One region of the Isoptericola maris genome, then DNA from elsewhere that is predicted to be linked to it. Evidence: riboswitches for the same ligand, from Rfam matches in the RefSeq annotation. Region 1 holds a riboswitch; each other region holds the start of a gene.

The links. A riboswitch is a leader RNA that binds a small molecule or an ion and turns the genes downstream of it on or off. The one in region 1 is predicted to bind thiamine pyrophosphate.
Region 2: another riboswitch for thiamine pyrophosphate. It lies ahead of ACH5HR_RS13915 (thiamine ABC transporter substrate-binding protein); the one in region 1 lies ahead of thiC (phosphomethylpyrimidine synthase ThiC).
Region 3: another riboswitch for thiamine pyrophosphate. It lies ahead of thiD (bifunctional hydroxymethylpyrimidine kinase/phosphomethylpyrimidine kinase); the one in region 1 lies ahead of thiC (phosphomethylpyrimidine synthase ThiC).
Region 4: another riboswitch for thiamine pyrophosphate. It lies ahead of thiO (glycine oxidase ThiO); the one in region 1 lies ahead of thiC (phosphomethylpyrimidine synthase ThiC).

What each region holds. Positions count from the first base shown of each region.
Region 1 is NZ_JBLUNY010000009.1:150,275-157,805, reverse strand. Features, by position in the region: gene htpX (zinc metalloprotease HtpX) at 1-226, shown strand, start outside; gene ACH5HR_RS13870 (HAD family hydrolase) at 246-1,145, opposite strand; gene ACH5HR_RS13865 (YajQ family cyclic di-GMP-binding protein) at 1,142-1,636, opposite strand; gene rarD (EamA family transporter RarD) at 1,662-2,606, opposite strand; tRNA gene ACH5HR_RS13855 (tRNA-Tyr) at 2,713-2,794, shown strand; tRNA gene ACH5HR_RS13850 (tRNA-Thr) at 2,912-2,984, shown strand; tRNA gene ACH5HR_RS13845 (tRNA-Met) at 3,050-3,126, shown strand; gene rpmG (50S ribosomal protein L33) at 3,221-3,391, shown strand; gene ACH5HR_RS13835 (FAS1-like dehydratase domain-containing protein) at 3,422-3,898, shown strand; gene ACH5HR_RS13830 (MaoC family dehydratase) at 3,898-4,329, shown strand; TPP riboswitch at 4,417-4,522, shown strand; gene thiC (phosphomethylpyrimidine synthase ThiC) at 4,519-6,306, shown strand; gene ACH5HR_RS13820 (pyridoxal phosphate-dependent decarboxylase family protein) at 6,623-7,531, shown strand, end outside.
Region 2 is NZ_JBLUNY010000010.1:267-7,797, forward strand. Features, by position in the region: gene ACH5HR_RS13895 (RrF2 family transcriptional regulator) at 134-592, shown strand; gene ACH5HR_RS13900 (sulfite exporter TauE/SafE family protein) at 721-1,653, shown strand; gene ACH5HR_RS13905 (PAS domain-containing protein) at 1,753-2,481, shown strand; gene ACH5HR_RS13910 (DUF4235 domain-containing protein) at 2,505-2,798, opposite strand; TPP riboswitch at 2,897-3,001, shown strand; gene ACH5HR_RS13915 (thiamine ABC transporter substrate-binding protein) at 3,057-4,139, shown strand; gene ACH5HR_RS13920 (ABC transporter permease) at 4,322-6,019, shown strand; gene ACH5HR_RS13925 (ABC transporter ATP-binding protein) at 6,019-7,053, shown strand; gene ACH5HR_RS13930 (response regulator) at 7,079-7,531, opposite strand, start outside.
Region 3 is NZ_JBLUNY010000001.1:230,027-237,557, forward strand. Features, by position in the region: gene ACH5HR_RS01095 (CNNM domain-containing protein) at 1-214, shown strand, start outside; gene ACH5HR_RS01100 (PucR family transcriptional regulator) at 205-990, opposite strand; gene ACH5HR_RS01105 (LuxR C-terminal-related transcriptional regulator) at 1,061-2,503, opposite strand; gene ACH5HR_RS01110 (alpha/beta hydrolase family protein) at 2,671-3,567, opposite strand; TPP riboswitch at 3,727-3,821, shown strand; gene thiD (bifunctional hydroxymethylpyrimidine kinase/phosphomethylpyrimidine kinase) at 3,813-4,688, shown strand; gene ACH5HR_RS01120 (hypothetical protein) at 4,764-6,149, opposite strand; gene ACH5HR_RS01125 (class I SAM-dependent methyltransferase) at 6,204-6,818, opposite strand; gene ACH5HR_RS01130 (ABC transporter ATP-binding protein) at 6,873-7,531, shown strand, end outside.
Region 4 is NZ_JBLUNY010000009.1:34,010-41,540, reverse strand. Features, by position in the region: gene ACH5HR_RS13245 (phosphoketolase family protein) at 1-963, opposite strand, end outside; gene ACH5HR_RS13240 (SURF1 family protein) at 1,121-2,029, shown strand; gene thiE (thiamine phosphate synthase) at 2,090-2,776, opposite strand; TPP riboswitch at 2,807-2,910, shown strand; gene thiO (glycine oxidase ThiO) at 2,899-4,074, shown strand; gene thiS (sulfur carrier protein ThiS) at 4,076-4,315, shown strand; gene ACH5HR_RS13220 (thiazole synthase) at 4,312-5,106, shown strand; gene ACH5HR_RS13215 (ThiF family adenylyltransferase) at 5,186-6,424, opposite strand; gene ACH5HR_RS13210 (ABC transporter ATP-binding protein) at 6,434-7,531, opposite strand, start outside.

The DNA.
Region 1 (7,531 bases):
GCTGGCCTCCGCGCTGCGCAAGCTCGAGCAGGGGACCGCCGCGGCGCCGCTGCCCCAGACGCGGGACCTGGAGAACGTTTCCCACCTCATGCTGGCCAACCCGTTCCGCGGCGGCGGTATGGCGAAGCTCTTCTCGACCCACCCGCCGATGGGCGAGCGGGTCTCCCGCCTGGAGAAGATGGCCGGCGGGACCGGATTCGGTCCCGGCGGCATCTCCCGCTACTGAGCGACGCCCCCTGCCGGGGTCAGCGGGCGGGGTGGTGCCCGGCCAGCATGGCCTCGAGCGCCACGGCGACGCCGTCCTCGGCATGGTGGCCGACGACGGCGTCGGCCTCGGCGAGCACGTCCGGGTGGGCGTTGGCGACGGCGATGCCGCGCCCGGCCCAGCGCAGCATGGGCAGGTCGTTGGGCATGTCCCCGAAGGCCCACACGTGGGCGGGCTCGATGCCCAGCCGAGCGCACCAGCGGGCGAGCGCGGCGTCCTTGGTCACCTCCGGGGCGAGCAGCTCGGCGAGGCCCGCGGCCCCCGAGAACGCGAGGAGCGCCCGTGGCCCGACGGCGGAGCGGACGACGGCGAAGAACTCCTCCTGCTCGCGGTCGCCCGCCTCGTGGCCGACGTCGCCGGGCCGGGTGGACAGCGCCGCCCCCGGCCGGACGGCGAGCAGCTTGCCGACAGGCCCGTCGGCCGCTGCCGGGGTGCCGCCGTCGGGCAGCGTCTCCTCGACCGGCACGGACCGCGCCGTCGCGGGCAGGTCGGTCTCGTCCCGGGGGAACCAGGGGTCGAAGGCGGGGCCGCCGGGCCGCTCGAACCCGAGCGCGATCTCGGGGACGGCGGCACGGAGGTCCGTGACGAGCCCGCGCAGGGCGTCGTCGGCGAAGCCGCGGACCTCGAGCGCGGTGCCGGTCGCGAGGTCCCAGACGGCGGCGCCCCCGAGGCAGACGACGCGACCGTGACCACCCACGCAGTGGGCCAGGCCGGGCAGCCAGCGCGGCGGGCGGGCCGTGACGAACACGATCTCGATGTCCTGCGCCTCGACGGCTCGCAGGGCGGACCGGGTGCGGTCGGAGACGGTCCCGTCCGGGCTCAGGAGCGTGCCGTCCAGGTCGGTCGCCACCAGACGGGGGAGGCGGCCGGGGGTGCTCACCGGTAGTTGACGAACTGCAGCGCCACGTCGAGGTCCGCGCCCTTGAGCAGGGCGATGACGGCCTGCAGGTCGTCGCGCTTCTTGGAGCTGACGCGCACCTCGTCACCGGTGATCTGGGTCTTGACGCCCTTGGGGCCCTCGTCGCGGATCAGCTTGGTGATCTTCTTGGCGTCCTCGCTGCTCAGACCCTCCTTGAGCGTGGCGGGCAGGCGGTACTCCTTGCCGGAGGCCTGCGGCTCGCCCTCGCCCGTGTCGATGGCCTTGAGCGAGACGCCGCGTCGGATCAGCTTGGTCTGGAAGACGTCGAGAACGGCGTTCACCCGCTCCGCGGAGTTGGCGACGAGCACGATCGCGTCGCCGCTCCAGGAGATCGAGGCGCCGACGCCGCGGAAGTCGTAGCGCTGGTTGATCTCCTTGGCGGCCTGGTTGAGGGCGTTGTCGACCTCCTGGCGGTCGACCTTGGAGACGATGTCGAACGACGAGTCGGCCATGGCGGTGCTCCTTGCGTGCTGAGGGTCAGGGCTCGTGGACCACGGTAGCGGTCGCGGCGGCGGCCAGTCGTGTCGCCCGTGCCGACCGGGTCCCGTCGACCGTGAGGACGACGAGCGCGACCCACACGAGAGCGAACCCGACCCACCGTGACGGCGACATGTGCTCGCCGAACAGGAGCAGGCCGACGAGGAACTGGAGCGTCGGCGTCAGGTACTGGAGCATCCCGAGCACGGACAGCGGCAGGCGACGCGCAGCGGCCCCGAAGAGCAGCAGCGGCACCCCGGTGACGATGCCGGCGCTGACCAGCAGCAGGGCGTGCCCGACGCCCTGCTGCCCGAACGTGGAGACACCGGCGGCGGTCAGCCAGCCGAGGTAGGCCAGGGCGAACGGAGCGGCCACCGTGGTCTCCACCGCGAGGCTCGGCAGCGCACCGACCGTGCGCCCCGCGCGGTTCTTCGTCAGCGAGTAGCTGCCGAAGGAGAAGGCCAGCACCAGCGAGATCCACGGCAGACCGCCGACCCCCGTGGAGATGACGACGACGGCGGCCGCGCCGAAGCCGAGGGCGACCCACTGCGCGGGCCGCAACCGCTCGCGGAGCGCCAGCACGCCCAGCAGGACGGTCACCAGCGGGTTGATGTAGTAGCCCAGCGCGGCGTCCAGGACGTGTTCGCTGAGCACCGCGTAGACGTACGTCACCCAGTTGGTGACGATGAGGATCGCCGCGACCGTGAGCACGCCCAGGGTACGGGGGTTGCGGAACACCACCGTGTAGGTCCGCAGGGACCGGGTGACGGTGAGCAGCAGCACGCAGAACACGAGCGACCACACGATCCGGTGCGCGATGATCTCGACCGCGCCGGCGGGCTCGAGGAGCGGGAAGTAGAGGGGCATGGCGCCCCACAGGAGGAAGGCTCCCAGGCCCAGCGGCAGGCCCCAGCGGGGCGCGGGCGGGGCGGCGGTGGTGGTCACCAGCGCAGGATATGCCGCGGGGTGACAAGTGCCACGGTGGACGGATTTCCGCAGCGGCCACCTGGCCGCTATGGTTGTCTCCGCAAGGTCGTCCGCGGCCTTGCTCGGCAGGTTGCCCGAGCGGCCAAAGGGAGCTGACTGTAAATCAGCCGTCATCGACTTCGGGGGTTCGAATCCCTCACCTGCCACCGCACGGAGCGGTTCTCATCTCGGTGAGGTTGTTCCGGCACCCGGGGAGGGTGCAGGTGCGGCAGGGGAAGCCGGATTTCGTCCGGACCGCCCACGCCGTGTAATGTTCTCTCCGCGCCCCGATAGCTCAGTCGGTAGAGCATCTCCATGGTAAGGAGAAGGTCAAGGGTTCGATTCCCTTTCGGGGCTCTGTGACACGACGCGGGTCCGCCACCCGAGACAACGGGTGGACGGTCTCGCGCTGAGTCACGCGCGGCGGGGTAGCTCAGCTGGTCAGAGCGCACGACTCATAATCGTGAGGTCGCGGGTTCGAGCCCCGCCCTCGCTACCAACCACACGGCAACACACGGTTCGACGGCCGGCGTCGAACCACCCAGATCCTTGACGCACGTTGCGCCTTCCGGGGGCGCGAGAGGTGACACACCATGGCTTCCAAGAGCGCGGACGTCCGCCCGAAGATCACGCTCGCCTGCGTGGACTGCAAGGAGCGGAACTACATCACCAAGAAGAACCGTCGCAACAACCCGGACCGCCTGGAGATGGCGAAGTTCTGCCCGCGTTGCGGCAAGCACACCGCTCACCGCGAGACCCGCTGACGCGGTCTCGTCGCGAGACTCCACACCGACGTGGCGAACACCCAGCCCGACACCGCCTTCGCAGGCCGTGAGTACCCGGCCACCGAGCCGTACCAGGTAGGGCGCGAGAAGATCCGCGAGTTCGCCGACGCCGTCGGCGCCCAGCACCCCGCGCACCACGACACCGTGGCGGCGCGGGGTCTCGGCTATCCGGACCTCGTCGCGCCGCCCACCTTCGCGGTGGTGGCCGCCCAGCGCGCCGAGTCGCAGTACGTCGCGGACCCTGCTGCCGGGATCGACTTCGCACGCGTCGTGCACGCGGACGAGAAGTTCGAGCACCACCGCCCGATCGTCGCCGGCGACGAGCTGGTGACGGTCCTGCACGTCGACTCCGTCACGCAGCGGGCGAGCATCTCCATGGTCACCACCCGGTGCGAGATCTTCGCCACCGGGGCCGACGACGCCGCTCCGGGCGAGCACGTCGCCACGGTCACGTCCAGCCTGGTCGTCCGCGGGGAGGACTCCTGATGACCACGCAGCGCCCCGAGCTGGCCGAGCTGGCGGTGGGTGACGTCGTCGCCACCCGCACCCTCGAGCTCGACCGCGCCACCCTGGTCCGCTACGCCGGCGCCAGCGGCGACTTCAACGCGATCCACTGGGACGAGGGCTTCGCGACCGACGTCGGGCTCCCCGGGGTGATCGCCCACGGCATGTGCACGATGGGCTCCGTCATCGGCGTGGTCACCGACTGGGTCGGCGATCCGGGTGCGGTCGTCCGGTACGGCACACGATTCACCAAGCCGGTGCCCGTCCCCGCCCGCGGGAGCGCCGTCGTCGACGTCGTCGCGACGATCGGTGCGCTCGACCCCGAGGCCGGCACGGCACGGGTCGATCTCACCGTCACCCACGAGGACGTCAAGGTCCTCGGTCGGGCCCAGGCCGTCGTGCGACTCGCCTGACGACACCCTGCCAGGCTTCATCGGTCCCGCTCTGCTCTGCTCCGCACGCCCCCACGGCCCTCGCCGTGGGGGCGTGCTACGTTGACCGGGATCCCACGGGAGCCTCACGCAGGGGCTGAGATCGGGCTGACGCGGCCCGGACCGTCGAACCTGACCGGGTCATGCCGGCGTAGGAAGATGGAGTACCACATGTCGCACGACGCACCGTCGCGCGCGCTCGCCTTCGAGCGCGACATCGAGACCGGGATCGTCGTCCCGGTCACCGAGATCACCCTGGCCGACGCCCCTGACGGGTCGGCCAACCCACCGGTGCGGATCTACCGCACCGACGGCCCGGGCGGCGATCCCACGCAGGGGATCCCGGGCCTGCGCACGGCATGGATCGCCGGGCGCGACGACACCGAGGAGTACACGGGGCGGGAGCGCGACCTGGCCGACGACGGCCGGGGAGCCCGACGGCGGGGAGCCGCGTCCGCCGAGTGGCAGGGCGAGCGGCGCACGCCGCGTCGCGCGCTGCCCGGGCGCAAGGTCACGCAGATGCACTACGCCCGCCGGGGGGAGATCACCCCGGAGATGCGGTTCGTCGCGATCCGCGAAGGGGTCGACGTCGAGCTGGTGCGCTCGGAGGTCGCGGCGGGCCGCGCGATCATCCCCAACAACGTGAACCACCCCGAGTCCGAGCCGATGATCATCGGGCGCGCGTTCACCGTGAAGGTCAACGCCAACATCGGCAACTCCGCGGTGCACTCGACGATCGCGGAGGAGGTCGAGAAGCTGCAGTGGGCCACGAAGTGGGGTGCCGACACCGTCATGGACCTGTCCACCGGCGACGACATCCACACCACCCGGGAGTGGCTGCTGCGCAACGCGCCGGTCCCGATCGGCACGGTGCCGATCTACCAGGCCCTCGAGAAGGTCGACGGTGACGCGTCGCGCCTCACCTGGGAGATCTACCGCGACACGGTCATCGAGCAGTGCGAGCAGGGCGTCGACTACATGACGGTCCACGCCGGCGTGCTGCTGCGGTACGTCCCGCTGACGGCGAACCGGGTGACCGGCATCGTGTCGCGGGGTGGGTCGATCATGGCCGGCTGGTGCCTGGCGCATCACCAGGAGAACTTCCTGTACACGCACTACGACGAGCTCTGCGAGATCTTCGCGCGGTACGACGTGGCGTTCTCGCTCGGGGACGGGTTGCGTCCCGGGTCGATCGCGGACGCCAACGACGCCGCCCAGTTCGCCGAGCTCGACACCTTGGCCGAGCTGACCAAGAGAGCCTGGGAGCACGACGTCCAGGTGATGGTCGAGGGCCCGGGCCACGTCCCGCTGCACCTGGTGCGCGAGAACGTCGAACGGCAGCAGGAGCTCTGCGACGGCGCCCCCTTCTACACGCTGGGGCCGCTGGTGACGGACATCGCACCGGGTTACGACCACATCACCTCGGCCATCGGCGCCACGGAGATCGCCCGGTACGGCACGGCGATGCTCTGCTACGTCACGCCCAAGGAGCACCTGGGCCTGCCGAACCGCGACGACGTGCGCACTGGCGTCGTCACCTACAAGATCGCGGCGCACGCGGCCGACGTCGCCAAGGGGCACCCGGGTGCCACCGAGCGGGACGACGCGCTGAGCAAGGCGCGGTTCGAGTTCCGCTGGCGGGACCAGTTCAACCTCTCGCTGGACCCGGAGCTGGCCGAGGAGTACCACGACGAGACGTTGCCCGCCGAGGCGGCGAAGACGGCGCACTTCTGCTCGATGTGCGGGCCGAAGTTCTGCTCGATGCGCATCTCGCAGGACATCCGCGACGAGTTCGGCGACGCCGAGGCCCAGCGTGAGCGGGTCGCGGGGGCGGAGGCGGAGATGGCCGCGGGGATGGCGGCCAAGTCCGCAGAGTTCCGGGCCGCCGGGGGAGAGGTCTACCTGCCGACCCCGACGATGCCCACCCCCGCCGAGGTGGTACCCGACCCGGCGAGGTAGTACCGCTCTCCCCGAGGTAGTTGCCCGCCTGTCGAGGTAGCAGGCCGGTGGCCGAGGTAGTGCCTGACGGCGTCAGGTAGCGCCGGGCGGGAGCGTCGAAGCGGGGTGTCGGGTCCCGTGCACGGTCGTCAGTCCCGAAGTGGAGGGCGCCCTGCGCCCGTGAACGCGACCGTGCACGGGACCCGACACCCCGCGGCACCGCCAGCCCCACGTCCCACGCGGTCTCAGATAGTGGCTCGTCTGGACCTGGGACTTAGGTGAGACTAAGTTAGGCGAGCCTGACCAACTCATCCCCTTCGGCGAGGAGCCCCCGGACGTGCCCACCACTCCGCCCGACGCGACGCTGACCTGCACCGACGCTCTCCTGAACAGCAGCACGGCGAGCTCCTACGCCCGCTCGGTCGGCCAGGTCGTCGACGACGTCGCCGCCCGCCTCGCCGCCGTCGAGCAGCCCTGGAGCGGCGCGAGCCGCACCGAGCTGGCCGCCCTCGTGGAGGGCGTCGACCTCGACGCACCCATCGGCACCGACAGCGCCTTGCGTGAGACCGCGGACCTGTACGCCACCCACGCGGTGTGGTTCCACGACCCTGCGTACGCGGCGCACCTCAACTGCCCCGTGGCGATCCCGGCCGTCGGTGCCGAGGCGATGCTCGCCGCGATCAACACCTCGGTGGACACCTACGACCAGTCCACCGTGGCGACGCTCATGGAGCGCCGGCTCGTCGGGTGGACCACCGAGCGCATCGGCTTCACCGGCGGCGACGGCGTGTTCACCTCCGGGGGGACGCAGTCGAACCTCCACGCCCTCCTGGCCGCCCGGGAGAGTGCGCTGACCGGGCCGGACGGCACGCGCCTGCGGGGTGTCGCGCGGCACGGGCTGCAGGACCGGCTGCGCATCCTGACGACCTCCAGCAGCCACTTCTCGGTCGCGAAGTCCGCCATGATCCTGGGGCTGTCGGACGACGCGGTGGTCACGGTGGGTGCGGACGCCGACGGCCGCATGGACCCTGGTGCGCTCGCGGAGGCGCTCGCGACGACGGCGCGGGTCGGCGACGTCGTCATGGCGGTGGTCGCCACGGCGGGCACCACGGACCGTGGCTGCATCGACCCGATCGCGACGATCGCGGACCTGTGCGACGCGACCGACGCGTGGCTGCACGTCGACGCGGCCTACGGCGGCGGTCTGCTCGTCTCGGCGGCTCGTCGTCACTGCCTCGACGGCATC
Region 2 (7,531 bases), on a different contig from region 1:
GGGGGCCTCGCTGCATCCCCCCGACGGAACTTCCCACTGGATGGGACCTATCATGTTCGGGCAGGTCGTCGGTGTCCGTCGCTGATCGACCGGCAAGGAGACCGATGGCGGAGCAGGCTGAGAGGCGGCACGGGTGAGGATCTCGGCAAAGGCTGATTACGCAGTGCGCGCGTCCGTGGAGCTGGCGGCCGCGACCGACGAGCATCCCGTGTCAGCCGAGGTTCTGGCCTCCGCCCAGCAGGTGCCGCACCGGTTCCTCGAGGCGATCCTTCGTGACCTGCGCCGTGAGGGCATCGTGGCGAGCCGCCGCGGGGCCGGCGGCGGGTACGTCCTGGCCCGGCCCGCAGCCGAGGTCTCGGTGGCCGACGTCGTCCGGGCCGTGGACGGCCCCCTGGTGTACGTGCGCGACCAGCGCCCGTCCGACCTGGACTACTCGGGGTCTGCCGCATCGCTGCTGCACGTCTGGGTGGCGCTGCGCGCGAACGTTCGGGCGGTGCTGTCCCAGGTGACTCTCGCGGATCTCGCTACGGGGACGATCCCGGCGGAGATCCGTCTCCTGGTGGACGACGACGAGGCGTGGGAGAACCCCTGACGGAACGGCTCCGTCGGAGCCGCCCGGGTCACGCTCGGTGCGACGTTCCCGAGACACCCCTCGACATTAAACCGATGGGACCGATAGGGTATGTCGAGTAACTCGTCGTTCCCACGTCGGAGGCTCTCGTGCCCACTCTCGTACTGCTCGCTCTCGTCGGACTCGGGGCGCAGCTCGTCGACGGCAGCCTGGGCATGGCCTACGGGGTCACCTCCACGACCCTGCTGCTGATGATCGGCACGAACCCGGCCGCAGCCTCGGCCACGGTCCACCTGGCCGAGATCGGGACGACGCTCGCCTCCGGTGCATCGCACTGGCGCTTCGGCAACGTCGACTGGCGGGTCGTGGCGCGCATCGGCCTGCCCGGCGCGGTCGGCGCGTTCGCCGGCGCGACGTTCCTGTCCTGGCTCTCCACGGAGATCGCCGGCCCGCTCATGTCGGTGCTGCTGCTCGGCCTGGGGGTCTACGTCCTGTTCCGGTTCACCTTCCGCGGGCTGCGCACCGACCGGATCGGGCAGCCGCTGCGCCGCCGCTTCCTGACGCCGCTCGGCCTGGTGGCCGGGTTCATGGACGCCACCGGCGGGGGCGGCTGGGGGCCCGTCGGTACCCCCGCGATCCTCGCGAGCGGACGTCTCGAGCCCCGCAAGGTCGTCGGTTCGATCGACACCAGCGAGTTCTTCGTCGCGGTGGCGGCCAGCCTCGGCTTCCTCGTCGGCCTCGGGACGGCCGGGATCGACGGCTCCTGGGCGATCGCGCTGCTGATCGGCGGGCTGATCGGCGCACCGATCGCTGCCTGGATCGTCCGGTGGGTGCCGCCGCGCGTCCTGGGCTCCGCGGTCGGTGGGGTCATCGTGCTGACGAACACGCGCACGCTGCTCCGCACCGACCTGGTGTCGGTGGGCAGTGCCGCGACGACGGTGATTCTCGCCGTCGTGGCTGCCGTCTGGGTTGGTGCGGTCGTCTACTCGGTCCGGGCGCACCGCAGCGAGCGTGCTGCCGCAGCCGCCGAGTCGTCCGGGGCAGGGGACGAGGAAGCGTCCGACGCGGCCCCCGTCGGATGACGGAACGCCTCCTCAGGTGGCAGTTCTGGGCCTCGGGAGTACGGTGGGCGGCACACGAGTCCTGACCGGGTGCTGAGCCCGGAACCCGGGGGAGATGTCATGAGCGGTTCGTCGTCGCACCGCACCGTCGGGGGTGCCGGCCTGGCCGGCGCGGCCGAAGTTCTCGCAGCGGGTGTACAGCTCGTCGTGGGCCGGTACCGGGTCGAGCTCGACTCCGGCCGCACCTGGTGGTCCGACGAGGTGTACCGGATGCACGGGCGTGAGCCGGGCGAGATCGAGCCGAGCATGGACGCGCTGAGGTCTCGCACGCACCCCGACGATCGCAGCCGGGTCTCCCGGACCGCCGTGGTGGCGATGCGGTCGGGACGGCCGTTCAGCAGCGCCCACCGGATCGTCGACCCGCACGGGAAGGCGCGGACGGTCGTGGTGACGGGGCAGGCGCACCTCACCGACGACGGCGAGATCACGCACGTCGCAGGCTATGTGCTGGACGTCAGCCCGGTGACCCGTGAGGCGCTGGACCGCGAGTCCCAGCGCGCCGTGGGACGGGCCATGGTGTCGGCCTCTGCTGTCGAGCAGGCCAAGGGTGCGTTCATGGTGGTGCACGGCATCGCGGAGGCCGAGGCCGGCGACAAGCTCGGCGAGGCGGCTGCACGGGCCCAGATCCCGTTGCAGGCTGCGGCCGCTCAGATCGTCGAGGCGATGGCCGGCGCCGACGGCGACCCGGCGGTGCGGCTCGAGGCGGCCCTGGCCGCCGTCCACACCGTGGAGCGGCCTCGTGGGCACGAGGCGCAGCTGGCCCGACGGCGGCAGCGCACCCGCGGCTGAGCGCGCCTGCGCCGGTCCGGGCCTCAGACCACGGAGACCTGCTTGGCCCGCCGGTCCACGGCCTTGGTGACGCCCTGCCGGGCGAGCCGCCGGGCGAGGACGGCGACGCCGCCGGTGACGGCCGCGAACGTGATCGCCTGCACGATCGGGATGTCGTCCGCGTCCAGGTCGATCGGGGCGTCGTTCCCCGTGGCCTTCTCCCAGATCACCTTGATGAGCTTCTGCGCGACCCACCCGGCCGCGAACGTCGCCGCGACCGTCCCGATCTTGAGGCCCAGCGAGGGCTCGGACTGCGGGGAGAGCTCAAGGTGATCCACGGATCCTCCAGTACCAGACGGCGGCATCGGGCGAGGCTCGCGAGGGGTCCGCCCGACGGACGTCACCACCGTAGCGTGCGCACGGTGTGTAGGCTCGGAGGGAACGACAGGGGAGCGCCACCGAGCGCTGAGAGTGCGGATCTCCGCAGACCCTCGAACCTGACCCGGTTAGCACCGGTGGAGGAAGTCGGGCTTCTCGATCCCGTCGTCCGTGGACATGGACGACGGCCCCCCTTCAGATCCGTCTGAGGAGGACGAATGATCATCCGTACCCGCCGCACCCTGGCGACGGTCGCCGCTGTCGGCCTGCTGCCCGCACTGGCCGCCTGCTCGGGCAGCGAGGCCCCGGGGGAGTCCGGTGGGTCGTCGACCGACGGCGAGCTCTCGGGCACCGTCACGCTGGTCACCCACGACTCCTTCGCCCTGAGCGACGGGCTGCTGGAGTCCTTCGAGTCGAAGACGGGGCTGCAGGTCGAGCACGTGGCCGCCGGCGACGCGGGCACGCTGGTCAACCAGCTCGTCCTGACGCAGGACAGCCCGCTCGGGGACGTGGTGTACGGCGTGGACAACACGTTCGCGTCACGCGCCGTGGAGGCGGGGGTGTTCGAGCCCTACACGCCGACGGACCTCGACCCGTCGGTGACCGCGCAGGCGGAGCCGGGCCTGGTGGCCCTGACCCCGATCGACCGTGGCGACGTCTGCCTCAACGTCGACACGGCCTGGTTCGAGGACGCGGGCATCCAGCCGCCGGCCACCTTCGAGGACCTCACCGAGGAGGAGTACGCCGACCTGACCGTCGTCACCAACCCGGCGACGTCGTCGCCCGGCTTCGCGTTCCTGCTGGCCACCGTCAGCGCGTTCGGCGAGGACGGATGGCAGGACTACTGGGCCGAGCTCGCGGACAACGGTCTGCGCGTCACGGACGGCTGGTCGGACGCGTACTACGTCGACTTCTCGGGCGGGGGCGAGGGCGGCGAGCGACCGATCGTGCTGTCGTACGCGACGTCGCCGGCGGCCACGGTCACCGAGGACGGCAGCGCCTCGACCACCGCGGCGTTGCTGGACACCTGCTTCCGCCAGGTCGAGTATGCGGGCGTCCTCGCGGGGTCCGACAACCCGGACGGCGCCCGGGCGCTGGTCGACTTCCTGACGTCGGGGCCGGTGCAGGCGGACGTCCCGGGCAGCATGTACATGTATCCCGCGGACGAGTCCGTGGAGCTGCCCACCGAGTGGGAGCAGTTCGCGCCGCTCGCCGAGGAGCCGCACGAGGTCGCCGCGGAGGAGATCGCGGCGCACCGTGACGAGTGGATCGAGCAGTGGACGGCCACGGTCATCGGGTGAGCCGGAGGCGACGCGAGGGTGAGGGGCGCAGCGGAGCAAGACACTCGCCCGGAGCGGAGCCGCAGGGTCACCCGACGCAAACCCGGGTGAGCCGGAGGCGACGCGAGGGTGAGGGGCGCAGCGGAGCAAGACACTCGCCCGGAGCGGAGCCGCAGGGTCACCCGACGCAACTCCGGGTGAGCCTGCGGCTCCGACCCCGGCAGGCGTGGCTGGGCTGGGGGGCCGCGGTCGGTGTCCCTCTGGTGTTCCTCGCCGTCTTCTTCGCCTGGCCGGTGGTCGCGCTGGTCGTCCAGGGCTTCTTCGCGGACGACGGCGCGGGCGGGCGCACGCTCGACCTCTCCGGCTTCGCGGAGGTCCTGGGTCAGCCGCGCACGTGGCGGGTGGTGGGGCAGACGCTCGCGCAGGCGTCCGTGGGGACGGTGCTGAGCGTGCTGCTCGGCATCCCGGGCGCCTACCTGCTGTACCGGTGCCGGTTCCCCGGTCGGACGTTGCTGCGTGGGCTGGTGACGGTCCCGTTCGTGCTGCCGACCGTCGTCGTCGGTGTCGCGTTCCGGCACCTGTTCACGCCGTCGGGGCCGCTGGGGTGGCTCGGGTGGGAGGAGAGCTTCGCGGGCGTGGTGGTCGCGCTCGTGTTCTTCAACTACTCGGTGGTGGTCCGCACGGTGGGCGGGCTGTGGGAACGGCTGGATCCCCGTGCCGAGCAGGCTGCGCGGGCTCTCGGTGCGACGCCGTGGCGCGCCTTCCGCACGGTGACGCTGCCGGCGCTGGGTCCGGCGATCGCCTCGGCGGCGTCGGTCGTCTTCCTGTTCTGCTCGACGGCGTTCGGCGTCGTCCTCGTGCTCGGCGGCATGCGGTACGGCACGATCGAGACGGAGATCTGGATCCGCACCACGCAGTTCCTGGACCTGCGTGCCGCGGCCGTGCTCAGCGTGCTGCAGCTCGTGGTGGTCGTGGCCGCGCTGCTGGTCAGCGGCCGCCTGCGTGCCCGCCGCGAGCGGGCCTTGCAGCTCACGGGCGAGCGGTCGGGCGCCCATCCGCTGGACCTGCGCTCCGTCCGGGACGTGCTGCCCGCGGTGGCGACCGCCGTCGTCGTCTGCGGGCTGGTCGCGTTCCCGCTCGCGGGTCTCGTCCTGCGGTCGTTCCGGGGGCCCGACGGCGCCTGGTCGCTCGCGAACTATGTCGCGCTGGGGACGACGGGCGGGCGCAACGCGCTGACCGTGACCGTGTGGGAGGCGACGGCGAACTCGTTGCGGATCGCGGCCCTCGCCACGCTGATCGCCGTGGTGGTCGGCGGGCTGGTGGTGCTGGTCGTCTCGCGCCGGCCGCGTTCGCGCGGCCTGCGGCGCGCCGTCGGGGGGCTCGACGCGGTGTTCATGCTCCCGCTGGGGGTGTCGGCGGTGACGGTCGGGTTCGGGTTCCTCCTGACGCTCGACCGGCCGCTGGGTCTGGACGTCGACCTGCGCACGTCGGGGCTGCTGGTGCCGATCGCGCAGGCGGTCGTCGCCATCCCGCTCGTGGTCCGCACGATGCTGCCGGTGCTGCGGGCGATCGACCCGCGGTTGCGGGAGACGGCGGCGGTGCTCGGCGCGCCGCCGGGCCGGGTGCTGGCCAGCGTGGACCTCGCCCTGGCGGCGCGGTCGCTGGGGCTCGCCGTGGGGTTCGCCTTCGCGGTGTCGCTCGGGGAGTTCGGCGCGACGTCGTTCCTGGCCCGGCCGGACGCCGCGACGCTGCCGGTGGTGATCTACCGGCTCGTCGGGCAGCCCGGCGCGGAGAACTACGGGATGGCGCTCGCGGCGTCGGTGGTGCTGGCGCTGCTTACCGCGACGGTCATGATGGTGGCGGAACGGATGCGTGGCGACGGCGGCGGAGGGGAGTTCTGATGACGGTCTCGCAGGAGCGCGGTGCCGGCCTGGCCGTGCGCGACGTCGTCGTCCGCTACGGGCAGCGGCGCGGGCACGCGGGCACGACGGCGGTCGACGGCGTCTCGCTCGACGTCGCGGCCGGCGAGGTGCTGGCGCTGCTGGGGCCCAGCGGCTGCGGCAAGTCCTCGCTCCTGCGGGCGGTGGCCGGCCTCGAGCCGGTGGCGGCGGGTTCCGTGGCGTTCGACGGTGCCGACCTGGCGGGCGTGCCCGTGCACCGTCGGGGGTTCGGGCTGCTGTTCCAGGAGGGCCAGCTGTTCCCGCACCGCGACGTCGCGGGGAACGTGGCCTACGGGCTGGCCGACCGGCCGCGGGCGGAGCGGGCCGAGCGGGTGTCCGAGCTCCTGGCCCTGGTGGGGCTCACGGGGTTCGGCGGGCGACCGGTGGCCGAGCTGTCGGGCGGGGAGAAGCAGCGGGTGGCGCTGGCGCGCGCCCTGGCCCCCCGGCCGCGGCTGTTGCTCCTCGACGAGCCGCTCTCGGCCCTCGACCGGGGCCTGCGCGAGCGGCTGGCCGTCGAGATCCGGGCTGTCCTGCACGCGACGGGCACGACAGCGGTGTTCGTCACCCACGACCACGACGAGGCGTTCACGGTGGCGGACCGGGTGGCGGTGATGTCGGCGGGCCGGCTCGCTCAGGTCGCGGCGCCGGAGGCATTGTGGCGGGCACCCGCCACGCGCGAGGTCGCGGAGTTCCTCGGGTACCAGACGTTCCTGCCGCACGCCGACGGTCTCCTCGCGGTCGGTCCGGCGGGCCTGCGGGTGGTCGACGGCGGCTCGGGTGGCGCTTCCGGTGGCGCGTCGGTGGGCGGTGAGGTGCGGCACGGCGTCGTCGTCGCGACCACGTTCCGGCGCGGTCGCACCGAGGTCACCGTGGACGCGGACCTGGGTGCGGGCGAGGAGCGGCTGGTCGCCCTCACGGACGGCAGCGTGCCGGCGGCCGACGACAAGGTGGGCTTGGTGCTGGACCCGCGGGGCTGCGCCGTCGTGCCCGGCTGAGGATGACGACGGGGCGCCGCGGCGCTCAGCCCTGCGCGTCGTGCACGAGCAGCGCCACCTGGGTGCGGTTCTCCAGGCCGAGCTTGTCCAGGAGCTGGGAGACGTGCGCCTTGACCGTGGGCACGCTGAGGTGGAGGCGGGTCGCGATCTCGGCGTTGGAGGCGCCCCGGCCGAGCTCCGCGGCGACGTCGCGCTCGCGGGCCGTCAGTGCCCCCAGGGCCGCGTGCGCCCGTTCCCGGGCACCGCCGGTACCGGCGACGGTCTCCATGAGCCGCCGTGCGACGTCGGGCGCCAGCACCGGCTCGCCCGCCGCGGCCGACCTGACCGCGGCCGCGATCCGGGCGGGCGGCATGTCCTTGAGGAGGTAGCCGGCGGCGCCGGCGTGCAGGGCGCCGCCGACCTCCTCGGCCGTGTCGAAGGTGGTCAGGACGACGACGGCGGGCGGTGACGGCCGCGCCCGGACGGTGCGCGTCGCGTC
Region 3 (7,531 bases), on a different contig from region 1:
GCCGCTCGACCGGCCGGCACGTGAGCTGGCCCGGCCGGCCTACGTGGCCCCGACGGACCAGCCCGTGCACGAGGCGCTGTCCGGGATGCGCCGGGCCAGCGAGCAGCTGGCCGTCGTGATGGACGGGTCGCGCTTCGTCGGCGTGGTCACCCTCGGTGACGCGCTGCGGCAGGTCACCCCCGGCTCCACGCCAGGAGCCGCGGGTCAGGTGTGACGGCCGCCGTGAGTCGTCGGGCTGCGGTGGGCGTGCAGCGCGAGCGTCAGGTCGACGAGGTCGCGGGGCCGGTCCACGCGGCGTCCGGTGAGACGCTCCAGCCGGCGCAGCCGGTTGGTCACGGTGTTGCGGTGGCAGCCGAGCCGCCTCGCGGTCTCCCTGGCCGACCCGTCGGTGGCCAACCACGTCGCGAACGTCTCCAGCAGCATCTCCTGGTCGGGCTGCACCGCGTCGAGGAGCACGCCCAGGACCTGGTCGCGGATCTGGCGCGCCAGGGTGGGGTCGGCGCCCAGCAGCGCGGCGGGAAGATGCTCGGCCAGCCGTGCTGCACCGCCGTCGGGCGGGCACAGGTCCAGCGCGGTCTCGGCCTGCCGGCGGCTGTCGGCGAGCGCGGCCAGCCCGTCCACGGGCAGCCCGATCCCGAGGCGGACGCCGGCCGGCAGGCGGTCGTGCGCCGTCGGGACGGTCGTCGCGTCGTCGAGCCGCACGATCCCGAGCTCGACGGGACGCGAGCTGTGCCAGTGCACCTGGGCGGCACGACGACCGACGACCGCGCGTCCCGTCGCGAGCCCGGCCTGCCCGGGCGCCTCGAGGGCGACCACCTGGTAGCGGCCCGTGACCGGCATCGCAAGGGCCATCGCCGCCGGCCGCAGGTTGGCCAGCAGGCAGGAACCGTCCAGCAGCGAGGCGACGGCCCGGTGCCGCGACCAGGTGGTGCCGCCGTGCGTGCCCGTTCGCGGAGCAGGGGCCGCGGTCAGGGTGGTGACGTCGGGCATGAATCCTCCTCGCGGACGACGCCGGTGTCGTCCCGCCAGGTCACAGCATGACATACCGCCTGGTCGGTCTCTACTGCGCCGCGGCGCCGGTGCTCGGCGGCACCTGCAGCGCGAGCTCGACGCGCGAGCGGATGCCGAGCAGCACGAAGATGTTGCGCAGGTGGCAGTCCACCGTGCGCACGCTCACCGAGAGACGTTCGGCGATCTCCCGGTTGGTCTCCCCGGCGGCGACACGGCGGGCGATCCGAAGCTGGTGCGGGGTGAGGCCGGTGAGCACGTCGGGAACCGAGGTCGCCCCGGCGGCCTCGGCAGCCCGCAGCTCGGTGCGGGTGCGGTCCGCCCACGGGTCGGCGCCACCGCGTTCGAAGAGCAGCAGCGCGTCGCGCAGGCGCTCGCGGGCGTCGCTCGGTCGCCCGTGGCGGCCGAGCCGTCGGCCGTGCAGCAGGAAGGTCACCGCGCTCTCGAAGCGGCCGCCGGCCTCGAGGTGAGCGGCATGGGCCTCGCGGAACAGGGCGTCCGCCTCCGCCTCGGTGGAGCAGAGCAGAGCGCGGCAGCGCAGGAGCAGGGCCGGGCCCTGCGGGTCGGACGCCGTGCGGCTCCACCTGGCGAGCTCCGGCAGTGCGGCGCGACCCGTGGCATGGTCGCCGGCTCCGACGGCCGCCTCGACGAGCGTCGGCAGCACCAGGCCGCGCAGCGCGAAGTGTGCGCCTTCGGCCGACGCCAGCAGCGAGACCAGCCGGCTCGCCGCGTCGGCGGGCCGGCCCTCGACGAGCTCGGTCCGGGCGAGCGCCCACTCGGCCAGCGTGACCGGCTGGGTGAGCCCGTGGCGGCCGGCGGTCGCCAGGGCCGTCGTGGCATGGTCGACGACGTCCCCCGAAGGTCCCTGCACGGCCGCCGTCAGGGCCAGCACCGCGTGGTGGTGCGCCGCCGTGTTGGCGCGACGTGACTGCTCCGCGGCGCGCAGCCCCGTCAGCGCGTGTTCGCGCGCCTGCGCGTGGCGTCCCGCTCGCAGCTCGGCGTAGGCCACGTACTCGGTGGCGCGGGCGACGAGCGCGGGGTCGTCGGCCGCACGAGCGGCGGCCAGCGCACGGGCCCCCGCGCGGCACCCGTCCTGGACGTCTCCGGTGAGCAGTGCGGCGGCCGCGCCACGCAGGAGCGCCTCGGGATCGTGCCCGGCGAGCGCGCCGCGCACCACCCGACGCAGTGGTCCGGCAGCCTCCGACGTCCGGCCGTGCAGCAGTGCGAGCATCCCGGTCAGGTAGTCCCGGGGAGCGCCGTCGAGAGCGGCCTGACCCAGGGCCGTGGTCAGCGCCTCCACGCACGCGACATGGTCGCCCGCGCTCCACGCGGCGTTGACGGCGGCCAGCGTGGCGATCAGCGCGGCCCCGGGCTGCTCGCCGAGCTCGGACCGGGCGAGGCTGAGGCTGGCGTAGGCGTCGTGCACGGGACCGTCGGCATGGAGCCGGAGCCCGCGGGCGAGCTCGGTGTGCCCTCGCATCGCGGTGGTCTGCATGCCGAGAGGCTAGGTCGACCGCACGGTCGCGCCACTCGTCCTTGTGCCGGGACACGGGTGCCCGGTCCCCGCGGTGTGCCACCGCACACGACGGCGGGCGGACGCATCGGGTGCGCCCGCCCGCCGTCGAGGTCCGCCGTCCCGGTCGGGACGAGGTCAGGCCCGGGTCAGAACGGGCACGAGCTCTCGTACTTCTCCACGTCCGAGAACCACCCGGTCGAGGGTCCCGGGCAGAGGAACTGCGTGTACCGCGTGTCGTCGTCGACGAACCGCTTGAGCCAGGAGATCGAGTACTTCGCGATCGTCGTGTTGGAGCTGTTGGGAGCGAAGTGGCTGGCCCCGTCCAGCTCCAGGTAGGCCTTCTGAAGGTCTCGGTCGAAGGACTCGTAGAACGGCTCGGCGTGCGTCTCGTGCCGGGCGACGGAGTCGTACTCGGCGCCGAAGATCAGCGTGGGGGTGCTGACCGACGACCAGTTCTTCTTCACGTGCCACGGGGTCATGGGGATGGCGGCCTTGATGTCCGGGTTGTCGTCCACCGCGCGCAGCGTGCCGCCGCCGCCCATCGAGTGGCCCATGAGCGCGAGCCGGTCGGCGTCGATCCGGTCGGCGACCGGGCTCGAGTCGGTGAGGTAGTCGAGGGCCGCCTGGAGCTGGCGGGCTCGGGAGTCGGGCTGGTCGTAGATCGAGTTCGTGGCCATCGTCAGGACGACGAAGCCCTGGGACGCGAGCCGCGGACCCAGCCACGAGATGGTCCGCTCGGTGCCGGTGTAGCCGGGCGAGATGACGACGGCGCCGAAGTCGCCGTCGCGCGTCGTGGTCGGGTAGTAGATCGTGCCGCCACCGAAGCCCGAGACGAGGCTGGAGACGTTCCGCTCGGAGATCGAGTAGCTGCCGCGCGACGCCTCGATGCTCGACTCGGTCGGGTTCGGGCCACGCTCGTGGGGGTTGTCCGCGCCCTGGGCGGCGGGGCCGGCGGCGATGCCGACGCCCACGGCGACGGCGAGCGAGGCCAGGATGCCGGTCACCCGCTGGCGGGTCCGGGAGGTGCTCGGTGAGTGCTGCATCGTACGTCCTCTCTGACGGGGCCCCCGGCGGGAGCCGTTGCTGCCCAAATAGCGTGCGGTGCCGGCCCGCCGGGTGGCATCGGCAAGATCGCCGGTCCGGTGCCGGCGGCGCGAGCCCGAGACACCGTCTCAGGCCCTGGTGGCGGCAGGCTACGGTGGTCCCACGACACGGGGTGCGCCCACCGGGAGCTGAGATCACACCCGTCGAACCTGATGCAGTCCGCACTGACGAAGGGATGTCGCCCATGCCGTCGACCCTGCCCACCCGCCACGGATCGCCGTGGCGCCCGCGCCCCGTCCCGCGGGTGCTGTCCGTCGCGGGCTCGGACCCGTCCGGGGGGGCCGGCATCCAGGCGGACCTGAAGGCGATCGCGGCAGCCGGTGGCTACGGCATGGCTGCGCTGACGGCGCTGACGGCGCAGAGCACCCGAGGGGTGAGCGCCGTGCACGTACCGCCCCCGTCGTTCCTCGCCGCGCAGCTCGACACGCTGCGTGCCGACGTCGCGCTCGACGGGATCAAGGTGGGGATGCTGGCGTCGTCGGCGGTCGCCGACGTCGTCACCCGGTGGTTGGACGACGGCGCGGGAGTCGACGGTCCCCCCGTCGTCGTCGACCCGGTCATGGTCGCGACCTCGGGGGACCGTCTGCTGGACCGCGCCGCCGAGGACGCGGTGCGCCGGCTGCTCGACCGGGCGGACGTCGTGACGCCCAACGTCCCCGAGCTGGCCGTCCTGCTGGGCACGCCCGTCGCGACGACCTGGACGGGCGTCCTCGGTCAGGCTGCCCGGCTGGCCGCCCGGCACGACGTGCTCGTGGTGGCCAAGGGCGGTCACCTGCCCGGCGACGAGGTGCCGGACGCGCTCGTCGGGCCGGGCGGCGTCGTCGCCGAGCTGCCGGGCCGGCGCGTCCCCACGACCAGCACGCACGGTACCGGGTGCTCGCTGTCCAGCGGGCTGGTCACGCGCTACGCCCGTCACGGCGAGTGGGAGCGAGCGCTGCGGGAGACCAAGGCCTGGCTGACGGACGCCGTCGTCGCGGGAACGGCGCTCGAGGTCGGCAGCGGCTGCGGCCCGGTCGACCACTTCTGGGCGCTGCGCGGGGTGCTCGTCGAGAGTCCTTAGCAACGCCGAACGTCGTGGTCCGGACCGTTCTCACCGGCCAAAGCGGGCGTGACCATGACGTTCGGCACGGGAGGGTCAGTCGAACAGGTCGCCGAGGTCGCCGATCTCGTCCAGGATGCCGCCGAGCACCATGCCACCCAGGACGGCGCCGAACGCTCCGGAGCCGGTGCGGCCGGACGCGGGCCGACGGTGTCCTTCCCACGGCTGCGGGCCAGGATGCGCGACGTCTCGGCGTGCCAGGTCGGCGGCCTCGGTGGCCAGGGCGGACGCGCGGCGCGCTCCGTCGACCGCTGCCTCGGCGTCGGTGACGTCCCGTGCCGCGGCGAGCTCGCGCTCGGCCGCGGCGAGCCGGGTGCGGGCGTCGGGGCCGACCGGCGCGCGGTAGTCGTCCACGACGGAGCGTGCCGCCGCGACCTGGCGCGCCGCGTCGTCGAGCGCGGGCCCGCGCTGCGCTGCTGCTCGCCGGGAGCGTTCGTCGCGCTCGATCCGGTCACGGACGGCGTCGTCCAAGGCGGTGTTGGCCTCACGGAGCCGGGTCAGGGTGGCGATCGGGTCGGTCGGCGCCCCGGGCGCGGGCAGGGTCCGCAACGTCTCGGACAGGGCGTCCGCCGCGAGGTCGACGGCGCCCTCGCGGCGGGTCGCCGGCATGGCGCGGGCCTGGGCGAGCTCGGTGCGGGACTCGGCGACCAGTGCGCCGAGGGCAGCCTCGGCACGCAGTGCCTCCGACTCGAAGTCATGGACGGCGGACAGCAGGCCCTCGGCGCGGTGGAGGGCGTCCTCGGCCGCGCGCGTCCCCGCTGCCGCTTCGGCGACCTGCTGGGAGGCGAGCCTGCGCCGGGCGGCGCCTGCGCTCCGGGCGGCGAAGTCCAGGAGGCGTCCGGCCTGGGCCGGGTTGTCGGCCACGGGCGCGAGCGCGTGCTCCGTGTAGTCGGCATGGAGTCGCTCGACGTCGTCACGTGCCGGGTCGATCGCGCCCCGCACGGTCTCGATGCGTTCCTCGACGCGGTCGACCGCTTGCGGGGTGGCCCGGGCGGAGCTGCGCCGCGCCGTCAGCGTGGCGTCGAGGTCGTCGAGCGCCGTGCCGGCGGCGCCGCACAGCTCCACGATGCGACCCGACCACGCCCGGCGTTCGGCGTCGGTGTCCGGCACGTGGTCGTGCAGGAGCTGGTTGAGATGGAACGCTTCGCGCAGGTGTTCTCTGGCCTGCCGCAAGGCTGGTCCGGCCTCCGCGGTGGCAGGCTCGCCGAGCTCGGCCACGGCGAAGGACAGCTCGTCCTCGGCCAGCCGCGCACGTTCGTCCGTGCGGACCAGCGCCGACCCGGCGGCCGTCGTCAGACGGGCGAGCTCGGTCTCGGCGGCCTCCCGTCGACGTCCTCGGCGGCCCCGGAGCGCGAGCGCGAAGCCTGCGACGACCACCAAGACCACGCCCGTCACCACACCGACCAGCTGCACGCCATCCATGCCGGGAATCGTACGGGCATCCGGGAGCGGCCGGGACGGTCGGCCACGGGTGGCTCAGGCCGGCCTGCGCGCGACGACCTCGAAGGTGTGCCAGTGCTTGGGGCCGCCGAACGAGGGACCGTCGTGCTCGCGCTCGTCGACCACCAGCACGTCCAGGCCGTCGATCAGCTCACCGACGTCCTCCTCGTGGTGGAAGGTCAGCGCGTCCGCCGTCGCAAGGTCGGTAGCCCACTCGTCGCGCTCGCCGAAGAGCGTGACGCCGACCCAGCCGCCCGGCGCGAGGGCGCCGCGGACGCCCTCCCAGACGCGCGCGAAGTCCGACGGCGGGACGAAGGGCAGCGCGTAGGAGGCGTGGACGAGGTGGGCGCTCGGCAGCGGGAGCGCCTCCTGGACGGTGGCCACGCGCACCTCGAGACCGGCGCGCAGCGCCGGAGGCACCAGGCGGGGCACCAGGTCGGCCGTGCCCGGGGCCGGGTCGACCGCGAGCACGTGCCAGCCCGCACGCACGAGAGCCGTGGCCTCGACCCCGCTTCCCGCACCGAGGTCGACGGCCTGGCGGCCCGCCCCCTCCCCGGCCCGGGTGAGCAGGTCACGGCAGAGCTGCCGCGGAGCGCGTCCCGTCTGGCGGGCGTTGTAGAGATCCCAGTGCGCGAGGTCGAAGCGGGTCACCCGCAGATCATGCCCCGGGCAAGCATGTCGATGCTCGGTGGGATGATGTGAGCGATGCCACCCGACTCTCCTGAACGCCCCGCGCCCGCCGGCTCCCAGCTCGGCACGGTCGCCTCGGTGCTGCGGCTGCTGCCCTACGTCCGTCCGGCGCTACCACGCCTCGTCGGCGGTCTGGTCGCCTCCCTCGGGGCGAGCCTCGCGGCACTGGCGATCCCGCGGGTCCTCCAGCGCCTCGTGGAAGGGCCGCTCGCGCAGGGCGTCGCCGACCACGACTACGCCGCGCTGCTGTGGCCGACGCTCGCCGTCCTCGGTCTCGGGATCACCGAGGCCGGCCTCATCCTCCTGCGCCGCAACCTCGTGATGTACCCGGGCACCCGGGTCGAGGCGGCGCTGCGCACAGAGCTCTTCCGTCACCTGCAGCAGCTCCCGGCGGCGTTCCACGACCGGTGGCCAGGGGGTCAGCTGCTGAGCCGCTCCATGACCGACCTGGGCCTCCTGCGGCGATGGCTCGTGTTCGGGCTGCTGCAGCTCGTGGTCAGCACCGTCACCATCGCCGTCGGTGTCGCCCTCCTCCTCACGACCGCCGGGTGGCTGGGACTGGTCTACCTCGCCGGTGCCGTCCCGGTGACGATCATCGCGTTCCGGTTCTCGCGCCGCTACCGCGTCATCGCCCGGCTCTCGCAGGACCAGTCCGGCGACCTGGCCAACACCGT
Region 4 (7,531 bases), 120 kb from region 1:
GGAGCCCTCGGTCTTGTTCCCGTCGATCTCGGGCGGGCAGGTCCAGCCCTTCGGTGTGCGGAAGACGATCATCGGCCACGCGGGGCGCTGCTCCTCGCCCGGCGACGCGTCCCGGGCGTCCGCCTTGATCCGCGCGATGTGGTCCATCACCTCGTCGAGGAGCTGGGCGAACCGGCGGTGCACCGCCGCGTGGTCCTCGCCGTCGAACCCGCCCGTGAAGAAGTACGGCGTGTGCCCGTAGCCGACCATGAGGGCGTGCAGCTCGTCGTCGCTGATGCGGTCCAGCACCGTCGGGTTGGCGATCTTGTAGCCGTTGAGGTGCAGGATCGGCAGCACGACGCCGTCCTGCGCCGGGTTGACGAACTTGTTGGAGTGCCAGCTGGTGGCCAGCGGGCCGGTCTCCGCCTCGCCGTCGCCCACGACCGCCGCCACCAGCAGGTCCGGGTTGTCGAACGCGGCGCCGTAGGCGTGCGACAGCGCGTACCCGAGCTCGCCGCCCTCGTGGATCGAGCCGGGCGTCTCGGGCGCCACGTGCGAGGGGATCCCCCCGGGGAACGAGAACTGCTTGAACAGCCGGCGCATCCCCTCGTCGTCCTGGGTCACGTCGGTGTAGATCTCCGAGTAGGTGCCCTCGAGGTAGGTGTTCGCCACGAGCCCGGGACCGCCGTGACCGGGGCCGGCGACGTAGACCGTGGACTGCTGACGCTCGCGGATGACGCGGTTGAGGTGGGCGTAGAGGAAGTTGAGGCCCGGAGTCGTGCCCCAGTGCCCGAGGAGCCGCGGCTTGACGTGGTCGCGGTCCAGGGGCCGGCGCATCAGGGGGTTGTCGAGCAGGTAGATCTGGCCGATCGACAGGTAGTTGGCGGCACGCCACCACTGGTCGAGACGTTCGACGTCCGTGTCCGAGAGCTCCGCGACTCCGGTGGCGGGCCAGGTGGTGGGATCGGCGGTCGAGGTGCTCATCTGACGCTCCTACGGGCAGAGGGACGATCATGCTCGTGCTCATTCCATCGCACGGCGGTCCCCGGCGCAGCGTGAGACACGAGCGGCCCGCCGCGCGGCACGGTGACCTTCGCCACGCGATTCCAGGAGAGGCCGCGGGCACCGATACCGTGGCCCCGTGCCGAACCCGCCTGTGCGCCGATCCTTCTGGGCGGTCGCCCGCCAGCCGCGGATGATCGTGATCCTGCTGATCTTCCTCGCCGCTGCGGCCGTGTGCGGCCGGCTGGGCGTCTGGCAGATCGACCGCGCGTACGAGCGGGCCAACCTCGCCGCCGCGCAGGAGGCGGCAGAGGCGGCCGCGGCGGCACCCGTCGATCTCGGCGAGGTGCTCGTACCGCAGTCCTCGTTCCCCGGCGAGCTGGTCGGGCGCGAGGTCGAGGTCACCGGGACGTACGAGCCGGCGGGCCAGATGCTCGTCACCGGGCGGTCCCTGGACGGCGTCGACGGCTATCTGGTCCTCACCCCGCTGCGCGTGTCGGACGACGGCACGGGCGGCGCGTCGTGGGCGGCCCTGTCCGGGGAGCCCGTGCTCCCCGTGGTGCGCGGCTGGGTCGACTCCCCGACGCCCGGGGACGCGGCCCTCGAGGTCCCGGCGGGGGAGGTGTCGCTGCACGGCTGGCTGCAGGCCTCCGAGTCGACGGTGCGTACCGGCACCGTCCCCGAGAACCCCGGTGGCCCGCCGCTGACCCAGGACATCGCCTCCAGCGCGCTGGCGAACACGTGGGACGGACCGATCTACACCGCCTACGTGGTGCACACCGGCTCGTCCCCGGAGCAGGTGCCCGCCGACGCCGGGGGTCCCGCGCCACTGCCGCGCCCCGTGCTCGAGGGTGGCACCGACGTGAACCTGCAGAACTTCTTCTACGCCCTGCAGTGGTGGGTGTTCGGGCTGTTCGCGGTCGCGCTGTGGGTGCGGTTGGTGCGCGACGAGATGGCGGGCGGCACGCGTGGCTCGCGACGTCGGCCGCGTGGCGACGGCGAGGACGACCCCGTGGGTACCGGGATCGCGGGCCTGCCGGCCGGGTAGCCGACGTCGGATCCGATCGGCGGACGGTGACCTGGTCGGCAGTCCGAGCTGCCGATCAGGTCACTTCGTGCCGTCTTGATCCTGCAGCCGCTCGACGAGCCGCGCACGCAGCTCCCGCGCGGCCCGTTCCGGGTCGGCCGCCGCCGTGATCGCGCGCACGACCACGACCCTCCGCGCACCGGCGTCCAGCACGGCGTCCAGCCGTTCGCGGTCGATGCCGCCGATCGCGAACCAGGGGGTGGCCGGGTCCGACGCCGCGACCTCGCGCAGCAGGTCGAGCCCGACAGCCTCCCGTCCCGGCTTGGTGGGCGTGGCCCACAGCGGCCCCACGCAGAAGTAGTCGACGCCGGGGTCCGCGTCGGCGGCCGCGGCCTGCCGCGCGGAGTGGGTGGAGCGTCCGAGCACGGGGCCGGTCCCGAGCAGGCTGCGCACCGCCGACGTCGGCAGGTCGCCCTGGCCCATGTGCACCACGGGCGCCCCGGCCAGCGAGGCGACGTCGGCCCGGTCGTTGACAGCCCACAGCGCACCGTGGGCGGTGGCGACGCCCGCCACGAGCTCCTGCAGCTCGAGCTCGCGCGCGGCGTCCAGAGACTTGTCGCGGAGCTGGACCACGTCGACACCGCCGCGCAGGGCCGCGTGCAGGAAGTCCTCCAGGTCGGCGGTCGAGGACCGGGCGTCGGTGCACAGGTACAGGCGGGCGTCGGCGAGCCGGGTGCGGGCGTCGGCGGACGGCGTGGAGGGGGACACGGCCGCCAGCGTAACCACGCGGCAGTACAGTGGCCGCAGCACGGGAGCCCCGTCGGGGCTGAGAGGGCGAGGTCCGCCGACCGTCGAACCTGATCTGGGTCATGCCAGCGAAGGGAGCACGCATGAGAACGCCTGGGACGCTGCCGGACGTCGTGGTCGTCGGCGGTGGCATCGTCGGTACGGCGGTCGCCTGGCGCGCCGTCGAGGCCGGTCTGACGGTCGTCCTGCTCGACCCGAGCCCGGGGGACGGCGCCACGCACGCCGCCGCCGGGATGCTCGCACCGGTCAGCGAGTCGTGGTTCGGCGAGTCCGCCCTCGCCCGTCTGGGCCTGGCCGGCCTCGCCGCATGGCCCCGCTTCGCGGCTGACCTCCTGCGCGCGACGGGCCTCGGCTCGGGGCTGCGCGAGACGGGCACGCTGGTGGCGGCCTACGACGCCGACGACGTCGCGCACCTGCGGCGCTGGCTCGCCCTGCACGCCGAGCTCGGCGTGCAGCCGGACGAGCTCACCGGTGCCCAGGCACGGCGCCGCGAACCGCTCCTCGGGCACCACGTCGCCGGAGCCGCCTGGGTGCCGGGCGACCACGTCGCCGACCCGCGCGCGACCAGGGCCGCGCTCGACGTCGCCCTGCACGCCCACCCCCGTGCCGCCGTCGTCCAGCGTGCCGCCGTGCGCCTCGAACGCGACCGGGGCGCCGTCGTCGGTGTCCTCGACGAGGCGGGCACGCTGCACCGGGCCGGGGCGGTGGTCCTGGCCGCCGGGTGGCGGTCCGGCGAGCTGGTCGACGTGCCCGTCCGGCCGGTGCGGGGCCAGACGCTCCGGCTCGACGCTCCGCCCGGGTCCGCCCCCGGGCACGTCGTGCGCGGCCGGGTGCAGGGCCGCCCGGTCTACGTGGTGCCGCGGGAGCCCGGGACGGGATCAGGTCCGGGGACGACGGCGGAGCACCGGGAGGTCGTCGTCGGCGCCACCAGCGAGGAGGGCCCGGACGACCACCGCCCGTCGGCCGGGGGAGTGTTCGCGCTGCTGCGGGACGCCCGGGCGCTGGTGCCGGCCCTCGACGAGGCCGCCTTCGTCGAGGCGACGCTGCGGGCGCGACCCGCCACCCCCGACAACCTGCCGCTCGTGGGGCCGACGGCCACGCCGGGCCTGCACCTGGCGACGGGCCACCATCGTGGCGGGGTGCTCCTCGCACCGCTGACGGCCGAGGCCGTCGTCGCCGGTCTGACCGGTGCCGCCCTGCCGGACGCCCTGCGCGTCGCCGACCCCGACCGTTTCGCCCCCGTCCTCGAAGGAGCCTGAGATGGCCGAGACCCTGCCAGCCCCGCACGCTGTCGTGAACGGCGAGCCCTACCCGCTGGACGCGCCGGTGCCCGTGACCGACCTCGTCGCACGCCTGGTGCCGGGCTCCGTCGTCGACGGCGTGCCGCAGGGCGTCGCCGTCGCGCTCGACGACGCCGTCGTGCCGCGTGGCGCGTGGGAGTCCACCACCGTGGGTCCCGGGGCGCGCGTCGAGGTCGTCACCGCGGTGCAGGGCGGGTGAGCGGCGTGCTGACGATCGCCGGCGTCGAGCTCGGCTCCCGCCTCGTGATGGGCACGGGCGGCGCACCGAGCCTGCTGGCCCTGGAGGACGCGCTGGTCGCGTCCGGGACCGAGCTCACCACGGTCGCGATGCGGAGGGTGGCACGGCCGACGCCGGGCGCGGCAGCCGGTGACACCTCGATGTGGGGGCTGCTGGACCGGCTGGGGATCCGCGCGCTGCCGAACACCGCCGGCTGCTTCTCGGTGCGGGAGGCCGTGCTGACCGCGCAGCTCGCCCGGGAGGCGTGCGGCACCGACTGGGTCAAGCTGGAGGTGATCGCGGACGACGTCACGCTCCTGCCCGAGCCCCTTGGTCTCGTGGAGGCCGCCGAGGAGCTGGTGCGCGACGGCTTCACCGTGCTGCCCTACTGCGGGGACGACCCGATCGTGGCGCGGCGCCTGGAGGACGTCGGGTGCGCCGCCGTCATGCCGCTGGGTGCGCCCATCGGGTCGGGTCTCGGCATCCTCAACCCGCGCAACATCGAGGCGATCGCGGCGGCCGCCTCCGTGCCGGTGATCCTCGACGCGGGGATCGGGACGGCATCGGACGCCGCGCTCGCGATGGAGCTCGGCTGCGACGGGGTGCTGCTCGCCACCGCCGTCACGCGGGCCGTGGATCCGGTGCAGATGGCCCGGGCCATGCGGCTGGCCGTCGAGGCGGGGCACCTGGCGGTCGGTGCCGGTCGGATCCCGCGGCGCGAGCGCGCGCTGGCGTCGTCGTCGCCGGAGGGGCGGCTCGACCTGGCCCTCTGACGTCGCCCTGTTCGGCAGTTCCTGCCCTGTTCGGCACCTTGAACTGCCGAACAGGGCTGGAACTGCCGAACGCGGCCGGTCAGTACACGGGGACGGACGGGTCCACGTCGCGGGACCACGCGAGGATGCCGCCGGCAATCACGCGCGCCGGCAGCCCTGCGTCGCGGAGCACCGCAGCGGCCCGCGAGGCGCGACCGCCCACCTTGCACAGCACGTGCACCGGGCGTCCCTGGGCACGGGCGGCCACGTGGACGACGGCGTCGTCCCGGGCCGGGCCGAGCAGCTCGCCCAGGTTGACGTGGTCCGCCCCGGCGACGGACGCGATCTCCACCTCCCACGGTTCACGCACGTCCACGATGTACGGATCGGCGCCGTCGCCGGCTGCCGCGGCCGCCCGCAGGGCAGCCACCGCTGCGGGGGTGACGGGATCCTGGTCGGGGACCTCGGCCGGGGTCAGCCCGCAGAACGTGGCGTACGCGGCGTCGTCGGGCAGGGTGGTCACCGGTTCCCGCGACGGGTCCGGGCGGACGTCCAGGTGGCGCCAGGTGAGGTCGAACGAGTCGTAGACCGCGAGCCGCCCGAGCAGCGTGCGGCCGGCGCCGGTGATCAGCTTGATCGCCTCGGTCGCCATGATCGACCCGATCGTGCCGCACATCGCACCGAGCACCCCGCCGGTGGCGCAGTCAGGGGCCAGCGCGGCCGGCGGCGGCTCGGGGAAGACGTCACGGTACGTCACGCCCTCCGGCGCGCCGCCGTCCCCGGGCGGCGCCGCCCAGAACGTCGCGACCTGGCCCTGGTAGCGGTAGATGCCGCCCCAGACGACGGGGACGCCCGCGATCTCCGCCGCGTCCGACACCAGGTAGCGCGTCGCGAAGTTGTCCGCCCCGTCCAGCACGAGGTCGTAGCCCCGCAGCAGGTCGACCGCGTTCGCGGAGGTCAGACGCTCGCGGTGCTCGATGACGGTGACGTGCGGGGCGACGTCGGCCACGGCCTCGCGGGCGGAAGCCGTCTTGGACCGCCCCACGTCGCCGGTGCCGTGCAGGACCTGGCGCTGCAGGTTCGAGGTCTCCACGACGTCGTCGTCCACCACGCCCAGCGTGCCGACGCCTCCCGCCGCAAGGTAGAGCAGCGCTGGGCTGCCGAGGCCACCGGCACCGATCACCAGCACCCGAGCCGCCGCGAGCCGCCGTTGGCCCTCGACACCGATCCCGGGCAGGGACAGGTGCCGGGCGAACCGGCTGATCTGCTCGGCGGTCAGCTCGGGACCGGGCGCGACGAGCGGCGGGAGGGACGGGGCGGTCGGGTCGGTGCTGCTCACGCCTCGACCCTACGAGGTCGTCCCGTCGTGCTGCCACGAGTGCCAGAGCCGTGCGTAGTCGCCATCGGCCGCCACCAGCTCGTCGTGCGGCCCGATCTCGGCGATCCGGCCCGCGTCGACGACGGCGACGCGGTCGGCGTCGTGCGCGGTGTGCAGCCGGTGCGCGATCGCCACGACGGTCCGGCCGGTCAGCACGGCGTTGAGCGAGCGCTCCAGGTGCCGGGCCGCGCGCGGGTCGAGCAGCGACGTGGCCTCGTCGAGCACCAGCGTGTGCGGGTCGAGCAGCACGAGCCGGGCCAGCGCGACCTGCTGCGCCTGCGCCGGGCTCAGCGGGTGCCCGCCGGAGCCGATCTCGGTGTCGAGCCCGGCGGGCAGGGCGTCGGCCCAGTCCTGCGCGTCGACGGCCTCGAGAGCACGCCGCAACGCGTCGTCGGGCGCGCTGGTGTCCGCCAGCCGGAGGTTCTCCGCGAGGGTCCCGACGAACACGTGGTGCTCCTGGGTCACCAGCGCGACGTGGCCGCGCAGGTCCTCCAGCGGCAGGTCGACCAGCGGGACGCCGCCGACCGTCACCGAGCCGCCGGTGGGTGGGTGGACGCCGGACAGCATGCGTCCGAGCGTCGACTTGCCCGCGCCGGACGGCCCGACGACGGCGAGCCGTTCGCCCGGCCGCAGGTCCACCGAGATCCCGTGCAGCACGTCGTGCCCCTCGCGGTAGGCGTACCGCACGTCGTGGGCGTGCACCTTCTCGGAGGCCGGGACCTCGCCCGAGGCGACGCGGTCCGGCCCGACCAGGCCGACGCCGACGACGCGGGCGAGCGCGACGGCGGCGACCTGCAGCTCGTCGAGCCAGAACACGAGGTCGAAGACGGGCCCGCCCATCTGGTAGGCGTACAGCGCGACGGTCGCGACGGTGCCGACGCTCGCGAGGTCCTGCGAGGCGAGCCAGGCGCCCCAGAGGACGACGGAGATCGGCGCGACCGCCACGGCGGCGTCGAGCGAGGGGATGAGCCGCAGCCGCAGGCCGAGCGTGTAGCTCTCGGCGGCGAACGCCTCGGACAGGTCGCGGCGCAGCCGGCGGCGCACCCGGGACCCGAGCCACAGGACGTC